4 regions of the Streptomyces colwelliae genome follow, and region 4 is predicted to be linked to each of the others. Evidence: riboswitches for the same ligand, from Rfam matches in the RefSeq annotation. Region 4 holds a riboswitch; each other region holds the start of a gene.
What was found. Region 4 has a riboswitch for cyclic di-AMP ahead of ACNFOC_RS27190 (C40 family peptidase). Riboswitches for the same ligand answer to the same signal wherever they lie in the genome.
Positions count from the first base shown of each region.

Region 1 (5,527 bases), on a different contig from region 4:
CCGCTGACCGGCCTGCTCCTCGCGATGGGCATGCACGCGATCTGGAACGGCTCCTCGACGTTCGGCCAGTACGGCTTCTTCGAGGTCTACGGCGTCTTCATGGTCCCCATGTTCGGCCTGCTGACCTGGCTCGCGGTCTGGACCCGGCAGCGCGAACTGCGCACCGTGCGCGAGGAGTTGCCCGTCTACGTCTACGCGGGCTGGCTGCCCCCGTCAGAACCCTTCGTGCTCGGCTCGATGAAGGCCCGCCGGCTGGCCCGCGAGTACGCCCGTCACCACCTCGGCCGGCCGGCGGCCCGCTCGGTCGCCCAGTACGAGGCGTACGCGACCTCCCTGGCGTTCCTGCGGCACCGGGCCGCGCGGGGCCGCGCCGGCGCCGACTTCGCCGTACGGGAAAGGGAGTTGCTGCACGAGCTGGGGCTGCGCCGGGAGGTGGCGCGGCCCGCGCTGGACTACGCGGCGCGGCGCACTGCGCCGCCGGTGCCGGTGGTGGTGCCGCCGTGGCCGCCGGTGTACGGGTCGTACGGGACTCCCCTGTACAACCCGTACCGGTCCTGACGGCCCTCAGGCCGAGGCGTCCGTCAGCTTCGCGAGCTCCGTGTCCGTCAGCTCCAGTTCGGCCACGCCCAGCAGTGCGGGGAGCTGGTCGACCGTGCGGGCGGAGGCGATCGGGGCCGCGACGGTGGGCCGGGCGGCGAGCCAGGCCAGGGCCACCGTCGCCACGGGCGCCTCATGGGCCTGGGCGACCTCGTCCAAGGCGGTCAGCACCTTCTGGCCGCGCTCCGATTCGAGGTACTGCGCCGCGCGCCCCGCCCGCGCGCTCTCCACGCTCGTACCGGGGCGGTACTTGCCGGTGAGGAATCCGGCGGCCAGCGCGAAGTACGGCAGCGCCGACAGGCCGTTCCGCGCGGCGACCTCGCTCAGCTCGCCCTCGTAGGTGTCGCGCGAGACCAGGTTGTAGTGCGGCTGGATCGCGACATAGCGCGCCAGGCCCTCGCGGTCGGAGAAGTCGAGGGATGCCTTCAGGCGCTCCGGGGAGATGTTGGAGGCGGCGATCTGCCGGACCTTGCCCGCCTTCACCAGCTCGTCCAGGGCGCCGATGATCTCCTCGACCGGGACCTCGACCTTGTCCCAGTGCGTGTAGTAGAGGTCGATGTGGTCCGTGCCCAGACGGCGCAGGGACGCGTCCGCGGCGGCCTTGATGTTGGCGGCGCTCAGCCCCTGGAACTCGGGGTGCTGGCTGACCTTGGTGGCGATGACGACGTCGGAGCGGTTGCCGCGGGCCTTGAGCCACTTGCCGATGATGGTCTCGGACTCGCCGCCCTGGTTGCCCGGCACGAACGCCGAGTACGAGTCGGCGGTGTCGACGAAGTTGCCGCCCGCGGCGGTGTACGCGTCGAGGACGGCGAAGGAGGTCGCCTCGTCGGCGGTCCAGCCGAAGACGTTGCCGCCGAGGGAGAGCGGGAAGACCTCGAGATCGGACCGGCCCAGCTTGCGAAGAGAAGTCATGACTCTCTTCAACGGCCGGGCCGGAACCGGATATTCCAGACGCTCAGGGGTTGAGGCCCTTGCTGCGCAGCCAGGGCGCCGGGTCGCTCGCGGTGGCGGCGCCGTTGATGTGCACCTCCAGGTGGAGGTGCGGCCCGGTCACGTTGCCGGTCGCGCCGACGCGGCCGATGACCTCGCCGGTGGAGACCTTCTGGCCGACGCTGACGTTGATCGAGGACTGGTGGCAGAACCACAGCTCGGTGCCGTCGTCGAGGGTGAGGATCGTGCGGTAGCCGTACGACCCGGCCCAGCCCGCCTCGGTGACCGTGCCGCTGTGGATCGCCTTGATCAGCGTGCCGGTGGGAGCGGCGAAGTCGAGGCCGGTGTGGTACCCGGAGGACCACATCGAGCCGGCCTGGCCGAAGGTGCCGGTGATCGTGTACGAGCCGACCGGCAGCGTGTACTGCTTGGCCAGCTCGGCGAGCTTCGCGGCCTCGGCCTTCTTCTTGGCGGCGGCCTCCGCGGCCTCCTTCGCGTCGGCGGCCTTCTTGGCGGCGTCCTTCTCGGCCTTGGCGGCGGCGTCGTCGACCTGCTTGGCGACGGCGGCCTCGACGGCGGCCTTCGACTTGCCGTCGACCTGCACCTGCTGCGACTCGGCCTGCGCCATGATCCGGTTGCGCAGCAGCTCGCCCGCGTCCGAGGCGCCCTTGGCGGTCTCGGTGGTGGTCACGCCGACGCTGCTGAGCGCGGTCGCGGAACCCTTGGGGGTGCTGCTGGAGGAGTCGTCCAGCAGGTGGCCCACGGAGGGCAGGTCGGGCATGGAGATGGAGACCGGCGGCTTGCCGGTGTTGGCGCTGGCCATACCGCCCGCGCTGACGGCGGCTATGACACCGACGCCCAGGACGGTGGAGCTGCGGGCGAATCCCCCGCCACCACGCTGCTTGGCGACACGGTGCTTGCCGCGGTTGGGAGGTACGGACTCCGCGCTGGGATTCCACTCCTCCCAGGGGCCCTCGTCGGGGCGGTAACCGCCGTAGACGACAGGGGCTTCTGGGGCAGCCTGGTTGGACGCCACGTGGGCGTGCTCCTTTCCTTCCTTCTCGCCTACCGGGTTAGCTGACGGGTTCGGAGCAGGAAGGTCTCCTACGCGCGTAAACCGGCCGTGTTGCCACGGCGGTCGACGAGCGATTCACCCCAAGTGGTGGTTCCCCGGTTCCCTTGCGGGATTCGGCGCGTGCGCACGGAGCCATCTCTTGTGACGGCTGGGACGACCGCGCTGCGTTATCGAACGTTAATAGACACGGGCGCCCGTTTCCAAGCTGTTCGGCTTGATCATTAACCTTTCCTTGCTGGACGAACGGCCCACCACCGGCGAAAAACGGGCGAGTTGGCCAAGTCTCAGAATTCCCACAGGTATTGACGGGATGTCAGTTGTTATGCGGAGGGCGCTCACCCGATCACCCCCGGTGACAGCTGCCGCGGATGTCCGTCTATGGATGTCTTACGGCGATCATCGCCATGTCGTCCGTCATGCCACCCCCCGAGTACCGGCGCACCTCCTTGGCGAGGATGCCGAGCAACGCCTCGGGACTCCGGAAGGTCCGGCCGGCCAGCCGCTCCTCGGGGTCGTAGAAGACACCGCGGGAGTCGCGCGCCTCGGACAGCCCGTCGGTGTGGACGAGGAGAGTGGCCCCGCCCGGGAACGCGAACTCCTCGGCGCGGTCGGGCCAGACCCCCAACTCGCCCATTCCCAGGGGCAGTGCGGGCTCCTGGACCTGCAACGTGCGCACGGCGCCGTCCTCGTGCAGGAGCAGCGGCGGCGGATGCCCCCGGTCGACGATCCGTACGACGCCGTCGCCATGCGGGAGTTCGGCGAGGACGGCCGTGGTGAACCCCTCGAACGCGTCGAGCCCATCGCGCCGGGTGCCCTCGCGCGCCAGCGCCCGCTCCAGCCGCTGGGCGACCGCCTCCAGGGTCGCCTCCTGCTCGGCGGCCTCCCGGAACGCCCCGATGACCACGGCGACGGCGGCGACCGCGCCCATGCCCTTGCCGCGCACGTCGCCGACGACCAGCCGTACGCCGTGCGGGGTGTCCTGCACCGCGTACAGGTCGCCGCCGATGAACGCGCCCTCCTGCGCCGCCTCGTACCGTGCCGCGATCTCGAACCCGCCGATCCGCTCGGCCGGTTCGGGCAGTACGGCGCGCTGGGCGGCCTCGGCGATCTCGCGCGCGGAGGCGAGCTGTTCGCTGCTGCGGCGGACCAGGGCGTTGATGAGGACGGCGAGGACCGCGACCGTCGCGACGGTGGCCGTCTCGGTGATCGCGTCGGTGTGGAGGACGATGCCGAGCTTGATGTGGATCGCGAGGACGACGGCGACGCAGACCAGGCCGGTGAGCACGGTGCCGCGCCGCGAGTAGAGCGGGGCGGCGACCAGCGGGGCGGCGGTGAAGAACGGGGCCGCGGTGAAGTCCCGCGGGGTGAGGTAGTCGTAGAACGCCCCGGCGATCAGCAGCAGCGCCGGCAGTTGGTGGGCGAAGGTGCGGGCGCAGGAGATCCGGCGTCCCTCGACGGGGCCGAGGCCCGGGTCGGGCACGGGATCGCCGGGCAGGCGCCCGCCGGCTCGCACATACGGACCCTCCTCCTCCACGGATCCAGTTTTTCCTGGTGGGGGGAGGGCGGCGAGCGGTATGGGCCGATCGGGGGGATCAAAAAAGGGGGGAAACACCAAGGGCCGGAATCCATTTCTGGATTCCGGCCCTTGGCCTTAGTAGCGGGGACAGGATTTGAACCTGCGACCTCTGGGTTATGAGCCCAGCGAGCTACCGAGCTGCTCCACCCCGCGCCGTTGTGATTGCAACTATACGCCATCCGCGGGGTCCGAAGTCACACAGGTTTCAGTCCGCCGTCAGTCGGCGGTGTTCCCGGCGTGCGTGAGGGTCTCCCAGGAGACGAAGAGGTCGTCGCTGCCGGCCGGCCGGGTGGACTCGGCGAGCTTGTGCGCGGCGGGCACCTTCACGCCGAGCCGGCCCTCCAGGTGGTTGACGGCGACCTCCAGGTCGGGCCCCATGTTCCGGTCGACCTTGCCGCCGCACAGCCAGGCGGGCGCGGGCTCGCCGAGCTGGTAGCGGGCGTGGAACTCGAGGGCGGCCTTGAGCCGGTCCTTGACCCCGTCGTACAGGTCGACGCCCTGGTGCCAGGCGGTCTCGGCGATGTGGGCGGTCGCCGCCAGCGAGTACCCGACGTGCTTGAAGTTGCGGCAGGTCTCCTGGGCGACGCCGTCCCTGAACGTCGTCTGCTTGAACCAGTACGTCGTCAGCTTCTGCGGGGTGGTGAGCTTCGAGCCCGCCGGGGTGAGCGGCACCTTGCCGTCCTTGGCGAGGTAGAAGTAGGCGGGCACGCGGTCACGGAAGCGTTCGACGGCCGCGTCGAAGGCCTTGTGGTCGTCGAGGAAGACGGCGATGCCGATCGCCGCGTCCGTCATCGCGAGATCCCAGTTGCCGTTGTAGTCCGGCAGGTTCTTCGTGACTTCCGGCTCGTAGGCGGTACGCAGCATCGTCCCGAACCGCTTCACCCGGTCCGCCGGCCATCCGGCGCCGGGCGCGTACCGCACGATCTCGGCCGCCCGCACCCACGTCGAACCGGCCCACGCGGTCTGGAGCCCGGCGTCGTCGGAGGTGTGCTCCTTCATCTTCGCCGACCAGTCGTCCATGATCTCCCGCGCCTTCAGCGCGTGATGCTGCTTCCCGGTGATGCTGAACAGCAGGGCCTGCGTGTACGCCGCGATCGCGTCCTCGCGCTCCTCGACACAGCCGTGCGCGGCCTTGCCGTTCCAGGGGCAGTCGACGTCGGCGTACGGCTTCGCCGTGTACTTGTACGACCCGTACTTGCTGTCCCGCATCCCGAAGTACGCCTTCAGCCAGGGCTGCTTGCCGGCGGCGACGTTCTTGCGTACGGCGTCCAACTGCCCCTTGCTGACCAGGACTCCGGGGTGGGTGAACGCGGCGTCCGCGGGGAGTGCCCGTGCCATGGTCCGCGTGC
Region 1 covers NZ_JBLTJC010000323.1:6,254-11,780, forward strand. The annotation lists gene ACNFOC_RS41525 (PrsW family intramembrane metalloprotease) at 1-558, shown strand, start outside; gene ACNFOC_RS41530 (aldo/keto reductase) at 565-1,509, opposite strand; gene ACNFOC_RS41535 (M23 family metallopeptidase) at 1,553-2,563, opposite strand; cyclic di-AMP (ydaO/yuaA leader) riboswitch at 2,575-2,731, opposite strand; gene ACNFOC_RS41540 (PP2C family protein-serine/threonine phosphatase) at 2,979-4,136, opposite strand; tRNA gene ACNFOC_RS41545 (tRNA-Met) at 4,258-4,331, opposite strand; gene ACNFOC_RS41550 (alginate lyase family protein) at 4,395-5,527, opposite strand, start outside.
Region 1: another riboswitch for cyclic di-AMP. It lies ahead of ACNFOC_RS41535 (M23 family metallopeptidase); the one in region 4 lies ahead of ACNFOC_RS27190 (C40 family peptidase).

Region 2 (5,527 bases), on a different contig from region 4:
CGTCAACCGGCACGCCCGCTCCCTGAGCACCGGACGGTCGGACTCGGTGGCGTTCCTCCTCACCGAGCCTCAGGAGAAGTTCTTCGAGGACCCCAACTTCAATGTCCTGCTGCGGGGTTGCACCGAACACCTGGCCCGGCACGACATCCCGCTGCTCCTGATGCTGGCCTCGTCGAAGGACGAACGCCGCCGCCTCACCCGGTACATCACCTCGGGCCACGTGGACGGCGTACTCCTCGTCTCCAACCACAGCGGCGACCCGGTCGCGGCCGAACTCCGGGACGCGGGAATCCCGTTGGTGGCCTGCGGCAAACCGCTCGGCAAAGCCTCCAAGTACAGCTACGTCGCCGCCGCCGACCGCGACGGCGCCCAGGAGATGGTCCGCCACCTCATCGCCGCCGGCCGCCGCCGCATCGCCATGGTCACCGGCCCGCTCGACGCCCCCGGCGGCCCCGACCGCCTGGCGGGTTACCGAGACGTCTTGACGGAGGCAGGCCTCCCGCACGACCCCACCCTGGTGGTCGAGGGCGACTACCGCCGCACGGGCGGCGAGGAAGCGGCCCGCAGACTCCTGGCCCAGGCCCCGGACATAGACGCGGTCTTCGTAGCCTCCGACCTGATGGCCCTCGGCGTCGTCAACACCCTCCAACAATCCGGCCGTTCGGTCCCGGATGACATCGCTGTCGGAGGCTTCGACGACTCGGCGGCGGCCACCTCCATCACCCCGGCCCTCACGACCATGCGCCAGCCCTACGACCGCATCAGCGCCGAGATGGTGAGGATGCTGCTGGCCCAGATCGCCGGCGAGGACACGGCGGGCGTGATTCTGCCTACGGAACTGGTGGTACGGGAGTCGGCATAACGGCCGTAACTGTCAAACCAACCGGAACACGGGTCAACGCATGTGAAGGCAGGAGCCGTCCGGTTCGTGTCGAGTCGGTGGGGCGTTCCATCCGTATTCTCTGATCATGGCCGCACCCCTCGCATATGCACTGATCGCCACCGACCTGGACGGGACGCTGCTGCGCGGCGACGACACACTCTCCGACCGGTCCCTCGCCGCACTGCGGCGGGTGGCGGCGGCGGGTGCCCGGCACCTCGTCGTCACCGGCAGGCCCGCCCCGAGGGTGCGACCGCTCCTCGACGACCTCGGCAGCAGGGGGCTCGCGGTGTGCGGACAGGGCGCGCAGTTGTACGACGCCGGCGCGGACCGTCTGCTCTGGTCGGTCACCCTGGACCGGGAGTTGGCGGAGACCGCGCTCGGCAAGATCGAGGCGGAGGTGGGCCAGGTGTACGCGGCGGTAGACCAGGACGGCGTGGACGGCCTCACCCTGATCGAGCCCGGCTACTTGATGCCGCACCCCACGCTCCCCGCGGTACGGGTAGGCAAGCGGGACGACCTCTGGTGCGAACCCATCAGCAAGGTGCTGCTCCGTCACCCCGCCCTGGAGGACGACGAGTTGGCGTCCACGGCCCGCTCGGTGGTCGGTTCCCTGGCCTCGGTCACCATGTCGGGCCCCGGCACCGTCGAACTCCAGCCACTCGGCATCACCAAGGCAACGGGACTGGCCCTCGCCGCCCGCCACTTGGGCCTGTCCCCGTCCGACACCATCGCCTTCGGCGACATGCCGAACGACATCCCGATGTTCGACTGGGCGGCCCACGGAGTGGCGATGGCCAACGCCCACCCCGAACTCAAGGCGGTAGCCGACGAGGTGACGTCCTCGAACGAGGACGACGGAATCGCCCTGGTACTTGAGAGATTGTTCAGCTAGAACGCCCTGCTTTTAGGGGCGCGGGGAACTGCGCGACCAGCCACGACGGCGCGGCAGTCAAACAAACAACCCGTCGTGGCTGATCCAACGATTTCTAGTAAGCCCCGTACACGTTGTCGATGGAGCCATACACCGCGGCGGCGTAGTTACAAGCAGCGGTGATGTTCGCAACCGGGTCATACGGGTCAAACGAAGTCCCGGCAACGTGATACGCGTTGAACGTCGGGTCGATCACCTGAAGCAACCCCTTCGACGGCGTACCCGCCGCCGCGTTGGAGTCCCAGTTGTTGATCGCGTACTGGTTCCCGGAAGACTCACGGATCACGTTCCGGTAGATCCCGTTGTACGTACCCGGAATCCCCTTCTGCGCCATGATCGCGAGCGACTCCCGAATCCACCCGTCAAGGGTGTTGGGGTACCCGGCAAGCGTGGTCGAGGCGGCGGTGGTCGACGTGGTGGCCGCGGACGCGGTGGTCGCACCGACGACAGGCAGCGCGAGGATCGCGACACCGGTACCGGTGAGAACGGCACGGCGGACGAGGCGGGCGCGGCGGGACTGAGCGGATGCAGGCATGACGAGGTTCCTCTCCGTCGCCTGCGAGGTGAGCTGTCGGGTTCGGGCTGGGAGGTGCCCGGCCACGCCCTGACGGACGTGACTTAACCCCAAGCCGTTCCGGTCATGACGACCGGCCCGGCGGCTTACCTGGTTCCCCCGCTCCTGCCGTGCGAGAAGTTCGTGACTGGGATGCCGGGCGGCGGCAGGATTCGGCGTTCCGCTCGACAGGCCGGGAAACTATGCGAGAGCACATGTCCGGAACAAGTGGCGGAATCACACCTAACCCCTATTGACCTTGGTCTGAGGCGTATGAGGCACTTGATCCTTTGCGTGAGCCAAGGGTCAACTGTCAAATGCCGTAAGGGAAAACGCGGGCAGACCAGGACACAGGGCACGCACAGAAACGCGTGACCCAACTCACGGGAGGATTAAGAACGGCAAATCGGGCATTCATCCTCAACTGGCAGTTCTCGGAATCCTTTTCTCCCATGTGCGGTGGAAGATCACTTCTTCGCCCTCGGTGCAGATGACCTCGTTCGAGGTAATAAATTCCGTTTCGTCGCAAGTAATCTCCGACCGCGTCCGCACGGTCGTGTCCCACCCCAGCTCCGGCCGGTGCAGCCGGATCGACCAGTCCGAGCGGGTGCGGGCCGACAGCGGATCCGACTCGTCGATCGTGTACGTCTCCAACGCGTCCTCGGTGAACTCGAGCCCGTCCGGGTACACGCGCGTGCCGCCGTACCGGGGGTCCACCTCCAGCCGCCACTCGCCCTTCGCGACATCCCGTACGACCAGCCGCTCGGGGCGCGGTTCGTCCAGCGTGGCCGGGTAGTTGACCCCGAGGGGCTCGGCCTCCTCGGGTTCGTCGAACCGGATGTCCTCCGTCAACTCCTGTTCCCGCACCGGGAGTTCGAGCGCGCTCCCCTCCGGGTCCAGCGTGAACCCCGCCGCCGATTCCGGCTGCGGCCAGATCCACGGCCAGTACGCCGACGACACCGCGAGCCGGATGCGGTGCCCGGGCGGGAACGCGTGCCCGATGCCGTTCAGCTCGAAGGTCACGTCCTCGGTGGTGCCCGGCGTCCACGGCACCGCCCGGTCCCGCCCATGCCGCGCCGACAGGTTCAGCACACCCCGGGTGACCAGGGTCGAGGCGCCGTCGGGGGCCACGTCGCACAGCCGGGCGATCACCTGCCCGCGCGGCACCTCACAGGTCAGCCGCAGCCGCACCCTCGGCCGCCCCAGCACCCACGTCTCGGCCGGCACCTCGAACTCGAAGCACGCGGAGCGCGCGTCCTCGTCCCGCTGGTCCGGCGGCAGGTCGGCGTCGTTCCCGAAGGGGAAGAAACGGCCCGCGTCCACGCCCGTGTGCATGGGGGAGCGGACGATCACGGGGGCACCCCGGAGGCCGTACGTCGTCGTCTTCACGTGCGGCGAGGGCCACGCGGGCTCGCCGACCCAACGGCCCGGCAGGGTGTCGTAGACCGTGGCCGGAGGGTGCGAGTCGCTGACGTAGGCGCGGAGGAGGGGGTCCGTCATCACTCCTGTGTCGATGCCCTTGAGGTGCTGATCCCACCAGCGGAGGGTCTCCTGGAGGAAGCCGATCGCGGGGCCCGGCGGCAGGCCGCGGTCCGGGTACTGGTGCGACCACGGGCCGATCAGGCCGCGTACGCGGTCCGGCGGGAGGTGTTCGACGAGCCGTAGGACCGTGTCGCGGTACGGGTCGTGCCAGCCGCCCACCGCGAGGACGGCCGCGTCGATCGCGCCGTAGTCCTCGCAGACGCTGCCGTGCTTCCAGTAGTCGTCGCGGATCTGGTGGGCGAGCCAGGTGTGGATGAACGGGTCGATCTGTTCGAGGCGCTTGAGCCACGTGTCGCGCCAGACGAGGCCCGCGTACTCGGGGTCCGGCGGGCGGGCGACGAAGGCGAGCATGGTGGCCGCCCAGGCGTGCAGGTCGACCGCGAGGGCGGAACCTCCCATGTAGTGCACGTCGTTGTCGTAGCGGTCGTCCGTCGAGCAGACCGTGACGATCGCCTTGAGCGGCTCGGGCGCGAGGGCCGCGATCTGGAGGGAGTTGAAGCCGCCCCAGGAGATGCCGAACATGCCGACCTTGCCCGTGCACCAGGGCTGCGCGGCAAGCCAGTTGACCACTTCTACGCCGTCGGCGAGTTCCTGCGCGTCGTACTCGTCGCCGGGGGCACCCTCACTGTTGCCGTGCCCGCGCACATCGACCCGGACGGAGGCGTAGCCGTGGCCCGCGTACCAGGGGTGGCGCTGGGCGTCGCGGGGCGCCGTCCAGTCGGTCAGGCGGTACGGGAGGTACTCGAGGAGCGCCGGTACGGGTTCGTCCGTCACCGGGCGCCACACGCGCGCGTAGAGGCGTGTTCCGTCGGGCAGCGGGATACGGAGGTCCTCGTGGGCCGTCTCGTAGGGGAAGGAGGTTCGGATGTGCATGACGTGACCCCTGGGGCTCCGTTGGCTTCAGTGGACCGGGTGCATCGTGCGGCGCAGCCACGGCGCGGCGGCCATCACCGCGAGGCCCGCGGCCACCGCGATCGCGCCGTTGACGCCGAAGTAGGCCGGCTTGGAGACGTCGTCGTAGAGCTTCACCGTCTGGGCCTGGATGCCGTTCGCGAGGGCGAGGGACAGGAACCAGAGGGACATGGTCTGGCTGGAGAAGGCGGCCGGGGCGAGCTTCGTCGTGGCCGACATGCCGGAGGTCTCCAGGAGGATGTCGCCGAGGCCGAGCAGGAAGTACGAGCCGACGATCCACCAGGCCGACATCGTGTAGCTGTCGTTCGCGTGCCCGGAGGTCGGCAGGACCATCAGCAGGAACGACAGGCCGCCGAGTACGACGCCGATCGCGATCTTGTTGGAGGCGTGCGGCTGGCTACGGCCCATGCGGACCCAGAGCGCGGCGACCAGGGGCGCGAGCCCGACCTCGAAGGCGCCGAGCGCGCTCGCGTACCAGCTGGCGGGGAAGTCGAAGCCGAGGATGGTCGTCTCGGCGTTCGACGCGGCCAGTAGCATCATCGTCGAATAGGCCTGGAAGAGAATGAAGTTGAAGACCGTGGAGGCCAGGAACAGCACGATGTACGGGCGCAGCCGGCCGCGTTCCTCGGCGCTCACGCGCGGGCTCATGAACATCACCGCGAAGTACACGACCGGCGCGATCACGGAGATGACGGTGAGCAGGTCG
Region 2 covers NZ_JBLTJC010000188.1:9,453-14,979, forward strand. The annotation lists gene ACNFOC_RS31895 (LacI family DNA-binding transcriptional regulator) at 1-862, shown strand, start outside; gene ACNFOC_RS31900 (HAD family hydrolase) at 969-1,775, shown strand; gene ACNFOC_RS31905 (transglycosylase SLT domain-containing protein) at 1,870-2,349, opposite strand; cyclic di-AMP (ydaO/yuaA leader) riboswitch at 2,353-2,524, opposite strand; gene ACNFOC_RS31910 (CocE/NonD family hydrolase) at 2,788-4,782, opposite strand; gene ACNFOC_RS31915 (peptide MFS transporter) at 4,810-5,527, opposite strand, start outside.
Region 2: another riboswitch for cyclic di-AMP. It lies ahead of ACNFOC_RS31905 (transglycosylase SLT domain-containing protein); the one in region 4 lies ahead of ACNFOC_RS27190 (C40 family peptidase).

Region 3 (5,527 bases), on a different contig from region 4:
ACTGGAAGGACCACAGGGCCCGTTCACCGTCGTGGCCGTCCATCTGTCGTTCGTGCCGGGGTGGAACATCGGGCAACTGCGCACCGTGCGCCGCTGGATCGCCGATCTGCCCCAACCCCAGGTGCTGATGGGCGACTTCAACCTCTTCGGAGCGCTTCCCCGGCTCACCCTGAACGCGACCGCGCCGCGTGGCTGGCGGAGTTCGGCCCGGCCGGCGACCTTTCCGTCACACCGGCCGCTCGTCCAGCTCGACCACATCATGACGACGGGGCTCGGCGAGGACGCCGTAGGGACGGTGTGCGTCCCGAGGACGGCGATCTCGGATCACCGGCCGCTGGTGGTGGAGCTGTCGCTCTGAGTCAGTTCCACAAGGGGTAGGTCACGGTGTGCTGGAACTTGTCCGGCCTCGCGCCGGGGTACGTCAGGGTGATCTCGCCGTACTGCCGCACCTGCGGATGCCGCTTCCAGGTCTGCGCGGAGTCGAGCCGGACGGTCACCGGGAACGAGTGGAACTTGCCCACCGCGCAATAGGGCTTGCAGTCGTTCACCCAGTTGACGCCCGTCGCCGTCGCGGAGTCGGCGTTCCAGGACGTCCAACGCAGCGACGCGAGGCGGCTGTTGCCGTCGCCGCAGGCGAGCATGAAGTCGGTGGGGCGCACCTCGGGGTGCCACAGACAGTCGACGAGCACGGGATCCTGGAGCTGCCGGTGGGCCGCCACCGGCACCGCGGTCGGGGCCGCCGACGACGTACCGACGGTCGGCCCGAGCAGGGCTGCGGCACAGAGCGTGACGATTCCGACCATGGTGTGTTTGTACATGTCCGCTCCCGGCCGCCTGTTCGTCCTCGTCGCCCCGCACCCGCACCGGCGGTGGGCCCGCCTGCCGGGGCACGGTCGTCGTGTCTCTGTCGACGCTACGACCGTGCCCCAGGATGCACCACTCGTACGGATCAACGAGGCGGTTGGCCGGGAGTGTCGCGGGGTGTGCGGTCAGGGCCGGGAAATGCCCGGCCCCGATCGGATCAGGCGGGCCGTACGGCGCCCCGGATGGCGGCGGCACCGGCGTAGAAGATCGACTCCTCGCGTATCGGCGTACCCGGGCTCGGCGCGTGGATCATCAGGCCGTTGCCGGTGTAGAGGCCGACGTGGTCGATGCTGTCGTAGAAGAAGATCAGGTCGCCGGGGCGGATGTCCGTGAGCGGGACGAGGGCGCCGGCGCCCGACTGTTCCTGGGCGGTGCGCGGGAGGAGGACGCCCGCGGCCTTCCAGGCGGCCTGGGTGAGGCTGGAGCAGTCGTAGGCGTCCGGTCCCGCCGCGCCCCACAGGCACGGCCTGCCGATCTGTGCGCGGGCGAAGGCGAGCGCGGCGCTGGTCTTGCTGAGCGTGCTGGGGTCCTGCGGTGCGGCGGGTACGGCCGCGGCGGGTGCCGGGCTGATGGTCGGGGCCGCGGGGAGAATGATCTCCGGGGGCATCGTCGGAGCCGTGGGCAGGGTGAACTCGGGAGCGACGGCCGGGGCCGCGGCGAAGGAGACCTCGGCGGCGGGCGGGGCCGGCTGCCACTCCTGCTGCGGCGGGCGCCAGTCCGGCTCCGGCGTGGTGTACCCGGTGGGCTGCTGGGGCACCATCGGAATCTGCCCGGTGGACCAGGCGGGTTGCTCGGCAACCACAGGGAACTGCCCGGTGGACCAGGTAGGCTGCTCGGTCGCCATGGGAACCTGCCCGGTCGACCAGGCCTGTTGCTGGGGCACGATGGGCATCTGCCCCGTGGACCAGGCCTGTTGCTCGGCCACGACGGGCATCTGCCCGGTCGACCACATCTGCTGTTCGGGGACCATGGGCATCGACCCGGTCGACCACGTCGTCTCCGGGGCGGACAAGCTCGTCTCCGAGGGCGGCCAAGTAGCCATCGCCGGGGCCGGTTCGGTGCGCGGAGCGGCGATGTACGGGAGCAGCTCCAGGTCCGCGGTGAGCGGGTCGAAGGCCGGCGCCGGGGCGGCCGCGACGGCGAACTGCTGCGGTTCCACGGCGGGCGTGGGCGGCACTTCGATCGCGGGCACGGGCGGCAGGTCGAGGACGGTGGCCTGGGGCATCTGAGCCATCTGCTGCATCTGCTGCATCTGCTGCACCTGAGGCAACTGGGGTGTCTGCGGTGCGGCGGGCGGCAGCGTGGCGATGGGTCCGGCCGTCAACTCCGCGACAGGCGCCGCGAGTTGCGGGGCGGCGAGCTCCGGTGCGGTGGTCCCCACGGTCAGTTCGGCCACGGCGCGGCTGGGCTGCGCATCGAGCGCTCGGGCGCCGCCCTCGGGCTCGGGCCGTCGCTCGGACCGCTCGGGCCGGGGTGCCGCCGAGCGGGCGGGAGTCCTGCCGGGCGGCAGTTTCGCCGGTACGGTCGGGCCCACTTGGGCGCGAGCGCGGTCGAACAACTGCCGGGTGACGGCGTCCTGGGCGGGATCGGAAGGACGCGACGCGCTGGGACGGGGCTCGGCACGCTGGCGTGGAGCGCCGGACATCTTGCGTGTGGCGTTGTAGTTTCCGGTGGCCGTCTCGGCCCTGTCGTAAAGGGAGTTGATCCGCCGCTGGACTTCGTCACGGCTGGGTCGGTCGTCCACGGTGGGGCCACTGCCTCCGGTGCGCGTACTTCGTTCTGCCGGCATGGCAGACGTGCTCCTTCCGTAACGCGCCTACCGAGTTAGCTGTCGGGTTCGGGCGGCCGATCACGGAAGGATTGCCCTACGACCCTTGCCCGGAGAGGCAGTTGGGCCGATTCACCCCAAGTCGGTTGGGTCCTCGGCTCCGGCTGTCGCGAGCGACACACCGGACTCGGCGCAAACCGTGCGGCCCGGCGCTGATCGCCGGAGTAGGTCGTACGGTCTGAGCGTCAACTTAGCCAACGTGTGTGCCTCGTGTGAAGGTTGAAGCGCGATATGTCCGATACGTTTTTGTGACCTTTACCTCGCTCAGACACTTCACCTGGGTGCATCGAGCGTTCATGGGCTCACCGGGCCGGGTGATCCATATGAGGTCGCTATGAATTTTTGGGACGGTTGAACACAGCGGCACCCGGCTCCGTATTGGGACGGGGGATTTCCATGCCGGGACGATCCGGGCCGACCGATACGTGTAGGAGCAACTTCCTTGGCACGCAACACGCGCAGACGCCCCACAGGCGCACGACGCGCGACGATGGCAGCAGTCGCCCTGATGCTGGGCGGCGGAGGACTGGTGGCGGCGAACGTCTACGCGTCGGCGTCCGAAGGGGGTTGGGGCGGTGATGCTGCCCAACAAGGCTCTCCGGATGCGGCATCGGACGGCGCCACGATCGACTGCCCGGACATCGGCACCCAGTTGACAACGGTCCCCGACGAGGCGAAGACCGAGGTCGACACCCAACTCGCGCTTCTGGACCAGCAGATAACCGAGGCCTACCAGAAACTGAAGGACTCGGCGGAGTCCATACGCCAGGACGCCTCCTTCGCCGACAACGCGATCATGAATCCGTTGAAGGAGAAGCGCGCCGCGACCATCGGACGGATCGACGACGCCATCGCGCGGGTCGGGGACCGCCCGGAGGGCCTCGACGCACTCGCCGGCTGCACCCTGATCGCTCCCACGAACGGCGACCAGAACGGCGATCAGAGCGGCGACCAGGACGGCAGCGGCGACGACCAGGGCGGCCAGGACCAGCAGCAGGGCGACGGCCAGGATCAGCAGGGCGGCCAGCAGTCCACCAATGGGCCCGTCGCCTCGGACTACGCGGACATCACCTCCGTACAGCCCAACGTGAACGCTCCGCAGGACCAGGCCGACGCCTCCCGCGGCACGTTCGTCACCGCGTGCGGGGTGAACGAGAACGGCCTGTTCAACTCCGACAACGTGATCGTCGCGCCCGGAGTCACCAACGGCGCTCACCACTTCCACGACTACATCGGCAACCAGTCCAACAACGCCTTCGCCAGCGACGACGATCTCGCGAAGGCCGACACGAGCTGCGAGAACCCGGGCGACAAGTCCACCTACTACTGGCCCGTGTTGCGCCTCCAGAACGGCAAGCAGGAGCAGGACGCCGACAAGCCCGGCGGCGGCACCGAGGGCAACTCCGGTGAGATCGTCACCGCGAAGGCGGCCACGCTGACGTTCGTGGGCAACCCGAAGAGCAAGGTCGTCGAGATGCCGCGCCTCCTGCGCATCATCACCGGCGACGCCAAGGCCTTCGTCAACGGCCCGGCCAACGCCAACGCCTCCTGGAGCTGCACCGGGTTCGAGGACCGGCAGCTCAAGGACAAGTACCCGCTGTGCCCGGCGGGCAGCGACGTGGTGCGCACCTTCAAGTTCCAGAGCTGCTGGGACGGCCGCAACATCGACAGCGCCAACCACCGCACCCACGTGGCCTTCGAGGCCGCCGACGGCTCCTGCCCGGCGGGCTTCGAGGCCATCCCGCAGCTGGTACAGCGGATCGTCTACGACGTCGACGCGCCGAGCCTCCAGGACGGCGGCAAGACGACCCCGCTGTTCGCGGTGGACTCCTTCCCCGAGCAGCAGCACAAGCCCGTCACCGACCACGGCGACTTCATCAACGTCTTCGACGAGGGCCTGATGAAGGACATGGTCAACTGCATCAACAACGGCGAGAAGTGCGGCGCCGGGACGGGCAACGACCCCGGGGGCTCGGGCGACGGCTCCGGTGACGGCTCCGGTTCGGGTGGCGGCTCCGGGAACGGTGGGGGTTCCGGTGAGCCGCAGGAGTCCCCGTCGGCCACCGACACCGCCACGGCGGCGCCCACGGTCACCGCGTCCGACGAGCCCGCCGGGAACGGCGGCAACGAGGGCAATGGCGGCAACGGCGGGAATGGTGACAACGGCGGCAACGGTGACGAGCCCTCCGCGGATCCCGCGACGAGCGCTCCGGACACCGGGGCCAACGCCCCCGAGCCCACCGACACCCAGACCACCGACCCCGGTGATCTGACGACCGCCGTCACGGTCCCCAAGGCCGACACGAAGACCGAAGGGTCCAAGTCGAGCGAGACGCAGGGGAGTTCGGACAACGGCTCCGGCGGCCAGATCGGCAGCGCCGTGACGACACCGCCCGCCTCGTCCTCGGGCGGGGAGAGCTACGCCGCCGTAGGCCCGAACCAACCGCAGGCGCAGGGCGGGCTGGCGGAGACCGGCGCGAATCTGTGGCCCGCCGTGGCCGGCGCGTTGCTGCTCGTCGCCGGATTCGTGGTGCTGTACCGAGGCAAGCGCAGTACACGCTGACACGACGCACGTCTGTGCAGGTCTGTGACAACGACGGCCCGGCCGCCCCGACTTGGGGGTGGCCGGGCCGTCACACGTTCGGCGTGCCGGGGTCAGGCAGCCGGTGCGGGGTACGTCGGGTACTCGACCCCGGAGACGTGCTGGACGACGCGGACGACCTGGCAGGAGTAGCCGAACTCGTTGTCGTACCAGAGGTAGAGGATCGCGTTGTCGCCGTCGACCTTGGTGGCGCCCGCGTCGATGATCGAGGCGTGGCGCGAGCCCATGAAGTC
Region 3 covers NZ_JBLTJC010000002.1:49,126-54,652, forward strand. The annotation lists gene ACNFOC_RS00780 (endonuclease/exonuclease/phosphatase family protein) at 1-358, shown strand, start outside; gene ACNFOC_RS00785 (hypothetical protein) at 360-818, opposite strand; gene ACNFOC_RS00790 (C40 family peptidase) at 1,022-2,653, opposite strand; cyclic di-AMP (ydaO/yuaA leader) riboswitch at 2,662-2,835, opposite strand; gene ACNFOC_RS00795 (DUF1996 domain-containing protein) at 3,183-5,255, shown strand; gene ACNFOC_RS00800 (glyceraldehyde-3-phosphate dehydrogenase) at 5,348-5,527, opposite strand, start outside.
Region 3: another riboswitch for cyclic di-AMP. It lies ahead of ACNFOC_RS00790 (C40 family peptidase); the one in region 4 lies ahead of ACNFOC_RS27190 (C40 family peptidase).

Region 4 (5,527 bases):
CGGTCTGTCGGACCCCGCCCGGAGGCGACCAGGCAGACGCGCTTGGCGCCTCCCGCCACTCCGGCCGCCGCGGCCTTCGAGGCAGCGTCGGGTTTCAGCCACGTGTACTTCAGGATCTCGGCCTTGGAGCCGAGCCGCTGCGAGCAGTACGAGCAGTCCTCGGGGCACAGGCCGGACTTCAGGTTGACGAGGTAGTTGAGCTTCACCCGTCGGCCGAACCAGTGCCGGCGCACCTTTCCGGCCGCGGCCACGACATCGAGCAGGTCGTCGTCCGAGGTGGCGAGGACGGCGAGAGCTTCCGCGCGGGTCGGCAGCTCGCGCCGAAGCCCCTTGTCCACGAGCGTGTTCAGCAGGTCCATGAGATCCGATCCTGTCCTACGGGACCGCTTGCGGCCAAGGAGAGAACGAACAAGACATGGGGCTGGGCGTGTGGGTATCACCACACCATGGGGGGCTCGTCGTCCGATTAGTGTCTGTGCACTGCCTACAAAAGCCCCGGAGGAACCATGGCGTTCGGCTGGATCGACGAGCAGGCGGAGCAGCGCCGTCGCGCCGGGCTCGTACGCACCCTGCGGCCCCGTCCCGCCGACTCGCCGCTCCTCGATCTCGCGAGCAACGACTACCTGGGTCTGGCGCATCACCCCGAGGTCGTCGAGGGGGCCGCCGCCGCGGCGCGGACCTGGGGCGGGGGGTCGACCGGGTCGCGGCTCGTCACCGGTACGACCGAGCTGCACGCCCGACTGGAGCGCGAACTGGCCGAGTTCTGCGGGTTCGAGGCGGCCCTCGTCTTCTCCTCCGGCTACGCGGCCAACCTCGCCGCGGTCACCACGCTCGCGCCGCACGGCTCGCTGATCGTCTCCGACGCGGGCAACCACGCCTCGCTGATCGACGGCTGCCGGCTGGCGCGGGGCGCCACCCAGGTCGTAGGACACGCCGATCCGGATGGTGTGCGCAAGGCGCTGCGGACGCACGAGGGGCAGGCCGTCGTGGTGTCCGACTCGGTGTTCTCCGTGGACGGGGACGCGGCGCCGGTGGACGCGCTCGCCGAGGCGTGCCGGGAGTCCGGGGCCGGGTTGCTGCTCGACGACGCGCACGGGCTCGGGGTGCTGGGCGACGGGGGGCGCGGGGCGCCGTACGCGGCGGGGCTCGCAGGCGCCGAGGACGTGGTCGTGACAGTGACGTTGTCCAAGTCGCTGGGCAGTCAGGGCGGTGCCGTGCTCGGGCCGGCGCGGGTGATCGACCATCTGGTCAACGCGGCGCGGACGTTCATCTTCGACACGGGACTGGCGCCCGCGGCGGCCGGTGCGGCCCTGGCCGCGCTCACCCTGCTGCGGCGCGAACCCGAGCGGGCTGCCCGGGCCCGCGCCGTGGCGAGTGAGCTGCACACACGTCTCACCGCCGCGGGTCTGGAAGCGGTACGTCCGGACGCCGCCGTGGTGTCGGTGCGTGCGCCGTCCCCGGAGGCGGCCGTGCAATGGGCGGCCGACTGCCGTACGGCAGGGCTGGCCGTGGGCTGCTTCCGTCCTCCTTCCGTGCCCGACGGCATCTCACGGCTCAGGCTGACCGCCCGAGCGGACCTCTCCGGGGCCGAGATCGAACGCGCTGTACGTGTGATCGGCGAGACGCGACCATGAGTCGGCGTGACACGGTCGTGAGTCGCTGAGGGCCGAATCGGTCAGTGGAACGCGCTGAGGAAGCCCGTCCAGCTCTCGGGGGAGAAGAGCAGGGCGGGTCCTTGCGGGTCCTTCGAGTCGCGTACGCCGAGCAGCCCCGCGCGGGGGCCTGAGCGCGGACGTGCCGCCTCGACGCAGTTGTTCGCTCCCGTGCTGTAGCTGCTGCGCAGCCACCGCACACCGGACAGTTCAGAACTGGAAGGTACGTTCCGAGGCAGTGCAGACATGGTGCCTCCTTACGCGCCGTCACCTATCCCGGCGATGTAATCCGACGAATCCTCGGGCGAAAGGGCGTGGAACTGAAGGGTGTTGAAGGCCTCGCTGTAGGCCTCTAGGTCTTCTTTCCGTTCGAGGTAGAGGCTACTCGTCAAGTGGTCTAGAACAACCACATCCAGATCAGAAGTGCTCGGAAAGGAGAAGATAACGAAAGGCCCGGTGATGCCGATGTGTGCTCCTGCGGCGAACGGCAGTACCTGAAGCCTCACTTGGGGCAGCCGGGCGGCCTCCACGAGCCGGTCCAGCTGACGTGCCATCACCCCCGGCCCGCCGACCTCGCGCCGTAGCACCGCCTCGTCGAGGACCACGCTCAGGGCCAGCGGCGGATCCGCGCGCAGCACGTCCTGCCTGGCCAGCCGCACCTGCACCAGCGCGTCGAGCCGCTCGGGCCCGTCGTTGTCGAGGCCTCCCACGGCGGCCCGGGTCACCGCCCGGGCGTACTCGGGCGTCTGGAGCAGCCCGGGGACCACCGAGGTCTCCAGGGTGCGGATCGCGCTGGCCTGTGACTCCAGACTGATGAAGTCCCGGTAGGCGGGCGGCAGTACACCGCGATAGGCGTGCCACCAGTGGTGCCGGCCGCCGCCGTCGTCGGAGCCCGCGAGCACGAGCAGCATGTCCCGAAGTTGTGGGTCGCCGACCTGGTAGGCGTCCAGGAGTAACCGGACGTCGGGCGGTTTCACGCCACTCGCGCCGGTCTCGATGCGGCTCACCTTCGACTGGTGCCAGCCGACCAGCCGGGCCGCCTCGCCACTGGTGAGCCCCGACTCCGCACGCAATGCGCGCAGTTCCGCGCCCAGTTTCCGGCGGCGCACCGCGGGACCGTACTGCATGGGTTTCTCCTTACTCCTTCCGAGCCGCCCAAATACGGTCTGGGGTCGCAGAGTTCACCGCTTCGAGCGACAGATATATGCATATCTTGGTGGATCGGCACCGTTACCGACGCGGGAATGGCAGTCTGGCGAAGAAGCACCAGTCCGGGACCGTACTCGAACCATCCGCTCCGTGTCGGACACCGGTCCCGCGGGAAAGGGACGACCGCGCCATGGCAGACCATCTGGAAGCATCCGTCACTCTGCCGAGCGATCCCGCCTCGGTCTCCACCGCCCGCACCTACGTGGTCGGAACCCTGGTGGAATGGGGGCTTCCGGCGGACACGGAGGTCGCCGACACCATCCGCCTCATCGTCTCCGAACTCGCCACCAACGCCGTACAGCACACCTTCGGGCAGTCACCCACCTTCACGGTGGACATCGAGCTGGAGCGTGACGAACGGCTGCGTATCGGGGTCACCGACAGCCATCCCCGGTTCCCCAAACGCCTGCCGGCCGCTGTCCAGCAGGACAACGGCCGGGGCATGGTGATCATTCGCTGGCTGACCGCGGAGTGCGGCGGAAAGCTCAAGGTCCGGCCCACCCTGGAGGGCGGCAAGACGGTCTCCATCGAGGTGCCCTGGACGGTACCGGCCCGGCCGGTGACGGCCGCGGGCCAGCAGGAGCCGTAGAACAGCGTGGTGAACGTCCCTGGACACCCGAGGGGGTGGCGGCCTGTCAGGTGGCCGCCACCCCCTCGGGAGATTCGGACGGGCCCTACTTGACCCGGCCGTACCAGACGCTCTTGGTCCAGATCTTCTGCAGCCTCACCACGTCCCCGGTCTTCGGGGCGTGCCAGATCTTTCCCTTACCGGCGTAGATGCCGACGTGGTAGACGCTGGAGCCCGAGTGGAAGAAGACGAGGTCCCCGGCCTTGCGGCTCTTGGCCGAGATGTGGTGGGACTTGTTGTACTGCTGGGCCGCCGTACGGGGCAGTTTCTTGCCTGCCTTCTTGTACGAGTACAGCGTGAGCCCCGAGCAGTCGAAGCGGCCCGGTCCGGTGGCCCCGTACCTGTACGGGGCGCCCTTCTTGGACGCCGCGACCTGGAGTGCCTTCGTCGCCGGTGTCGCGGCCGCGGCGTCGGATGCGACGCCTGGTATCACGACGGAACCGCCAACAGCTGCGATGGCGAAGGCCGAGGCCGTACCGGCCCGGACCATCAGCGACGGGACACGATTGAGCGCAGTCATGCGCAACCCTTCGTCAGCCGCCTGTGAAGGATGACCTGTCGGATTCGGGCTGGCGAAGTTGCCCGGCCGCTGACGCGGCTTCACCCCAAGGGCTGCTCGACCCGGTCATGGCGTGACCGTCCCGGCGACCCGTCGTGCTTGGGTCCTCCACTCCTGCCGATGCAATCCTGTCGACCTGTCATCCGGGCGGCGGCAGGACTCGGCGTCCGCCCGGATCGCCCCGCCGCTGCGGCGGGGTCTTGTCGTCAGACAGGGATCTTCACCTATGAATGTCCGAAAAGCCCAACGGAACCGGGGATTTGTGGGGTTACTCACCACTCACCCGTTCGGCTGAACGCATCGGTGTTCGAGGGAGTGTTGAGGGGGGTGTGACGCTCGGACCAGCACCGGAACACTTCATACGGCCCTCGGGCTACGCGTGTTGCGCAACCCGGACGGCCGCATGGACGGAGGAGCGACTACGCCGATCGGGGGTACGTCGTTCGGCCCGTTTCGACACGGTCCAGGGCGGCTCCGCGTCCCTCAACTGTCGGAGGGCGAGGGCAGGGTGACGCGTGCCGTGCGGCGCTCCCCGTCCAGCACGCGCAGCGCCCGCGCGAGGGTGGGGGCGTGCAGCTCGGTCTCGCCCCGCTGGTGCATCAGCGCCAGCGCGTCCCGCAGCTCGGTGGCCTTGGCCACGAGCGCCTGAGCGGCCCTCAGACCACGGTACGTGTCACCGTGGTGCGCCGGGTTGATACGGCCCAGCAGGTCGGCCACATCCAGATAACGGTCGATCAACTCGCCCTCGGCGCGCGTCAGTGCGGGCAACGGCGGCAGTTCCGGCGGCAGCATCGTCGGCTCACTCCCCGCCCGGCTCGGTGAGCGAGGTCTTGCGGGTCGTCACGATCCGGTCCACCAGCCCGTATTCCAGGACCTGTTGGGCATCCATGATCCGGTCCCGCTCGATGTCCGCGCTCACCTGCTCCACCGTCCGGCCCGTGTGCAGGGCGAGCAGCTCCTCCAGTTGGGACCGGGTCCTCGCCAACTCCTCTGCCTGGATGGCGAGATCACTCGCCTGACCCTGGATCGCCTCAGGGAACGAGGGCTGGTGGAGCACCACCCGCGCACCCGGCAGCGCGGACCGCTTACCCGGGGTGCCCGCCGCCAGCAGCAGCGCCGCGGAGGTGCCGGCCTGGCCCAGGCAGACCGTCTCCACGTCACAGGTGACGAACCGCAACGTGTCGTAGATCGCCGACATCGCGGTGAACGATCCGCCGGGCGAGTTGATGTACAGCGCGATGTCCCGGTCCGGTGCCTGGTACTCGAGGTGCATGAACTGGGCCATCACATCGTTCGCCGAGATGTCGTCGATCGGCGTCCCGAGAAAGACGATCCGCTCCTCCAGCAGCTTCGAGTACGGGTCGAGTGTCCGGTGGCCGGCGCTGGTGCGCTCGGTGAACTCGGGCAGGACGTGGCGGGCGGACGGTCGGGTCATGGAGTAGCCCCTCTCTAGGTCCCTGTGATTCTGGCGGGCTCTGT
Region 4 covers NZ_JBLTJC010000142.1:15,183-20,709, forward strand. The annotation lists gene bioB (biotin synthase BioB) at 1-359, opposite strand, end outside; gene ACNFOC_RS27170 (8-amino-7-oxononanoate synthase) at 507-1,634, shown strand; gene ACNFOC_RS27175 (DUF397 domain-containing protein) at 1,676-1,900, opposite strand; gene ACNFOC_RS27180 (helix-turn-helix domain-containing protein) at 1,910-2,779, opposite strand; gene ACNFOC_RS27185 (ATP-binding protein) at 2,992-3,450, shown strand; gene ACNFOC_RS27190 (C40 family peptidase) at 3,536-4,009, opposite strand; cyclic di-AMP (ydaO/yuaA leader) riboswitch at 4,013-4,192, opposite strand; gene ACNFOC_RS27195 (hypothetical protein) at 4,532-4,840, opposite strand; gene ACNFOC_RS27200 (ATP-dependent Clp protease proteolytic subunit) at 4,848-5,483, opposite strand.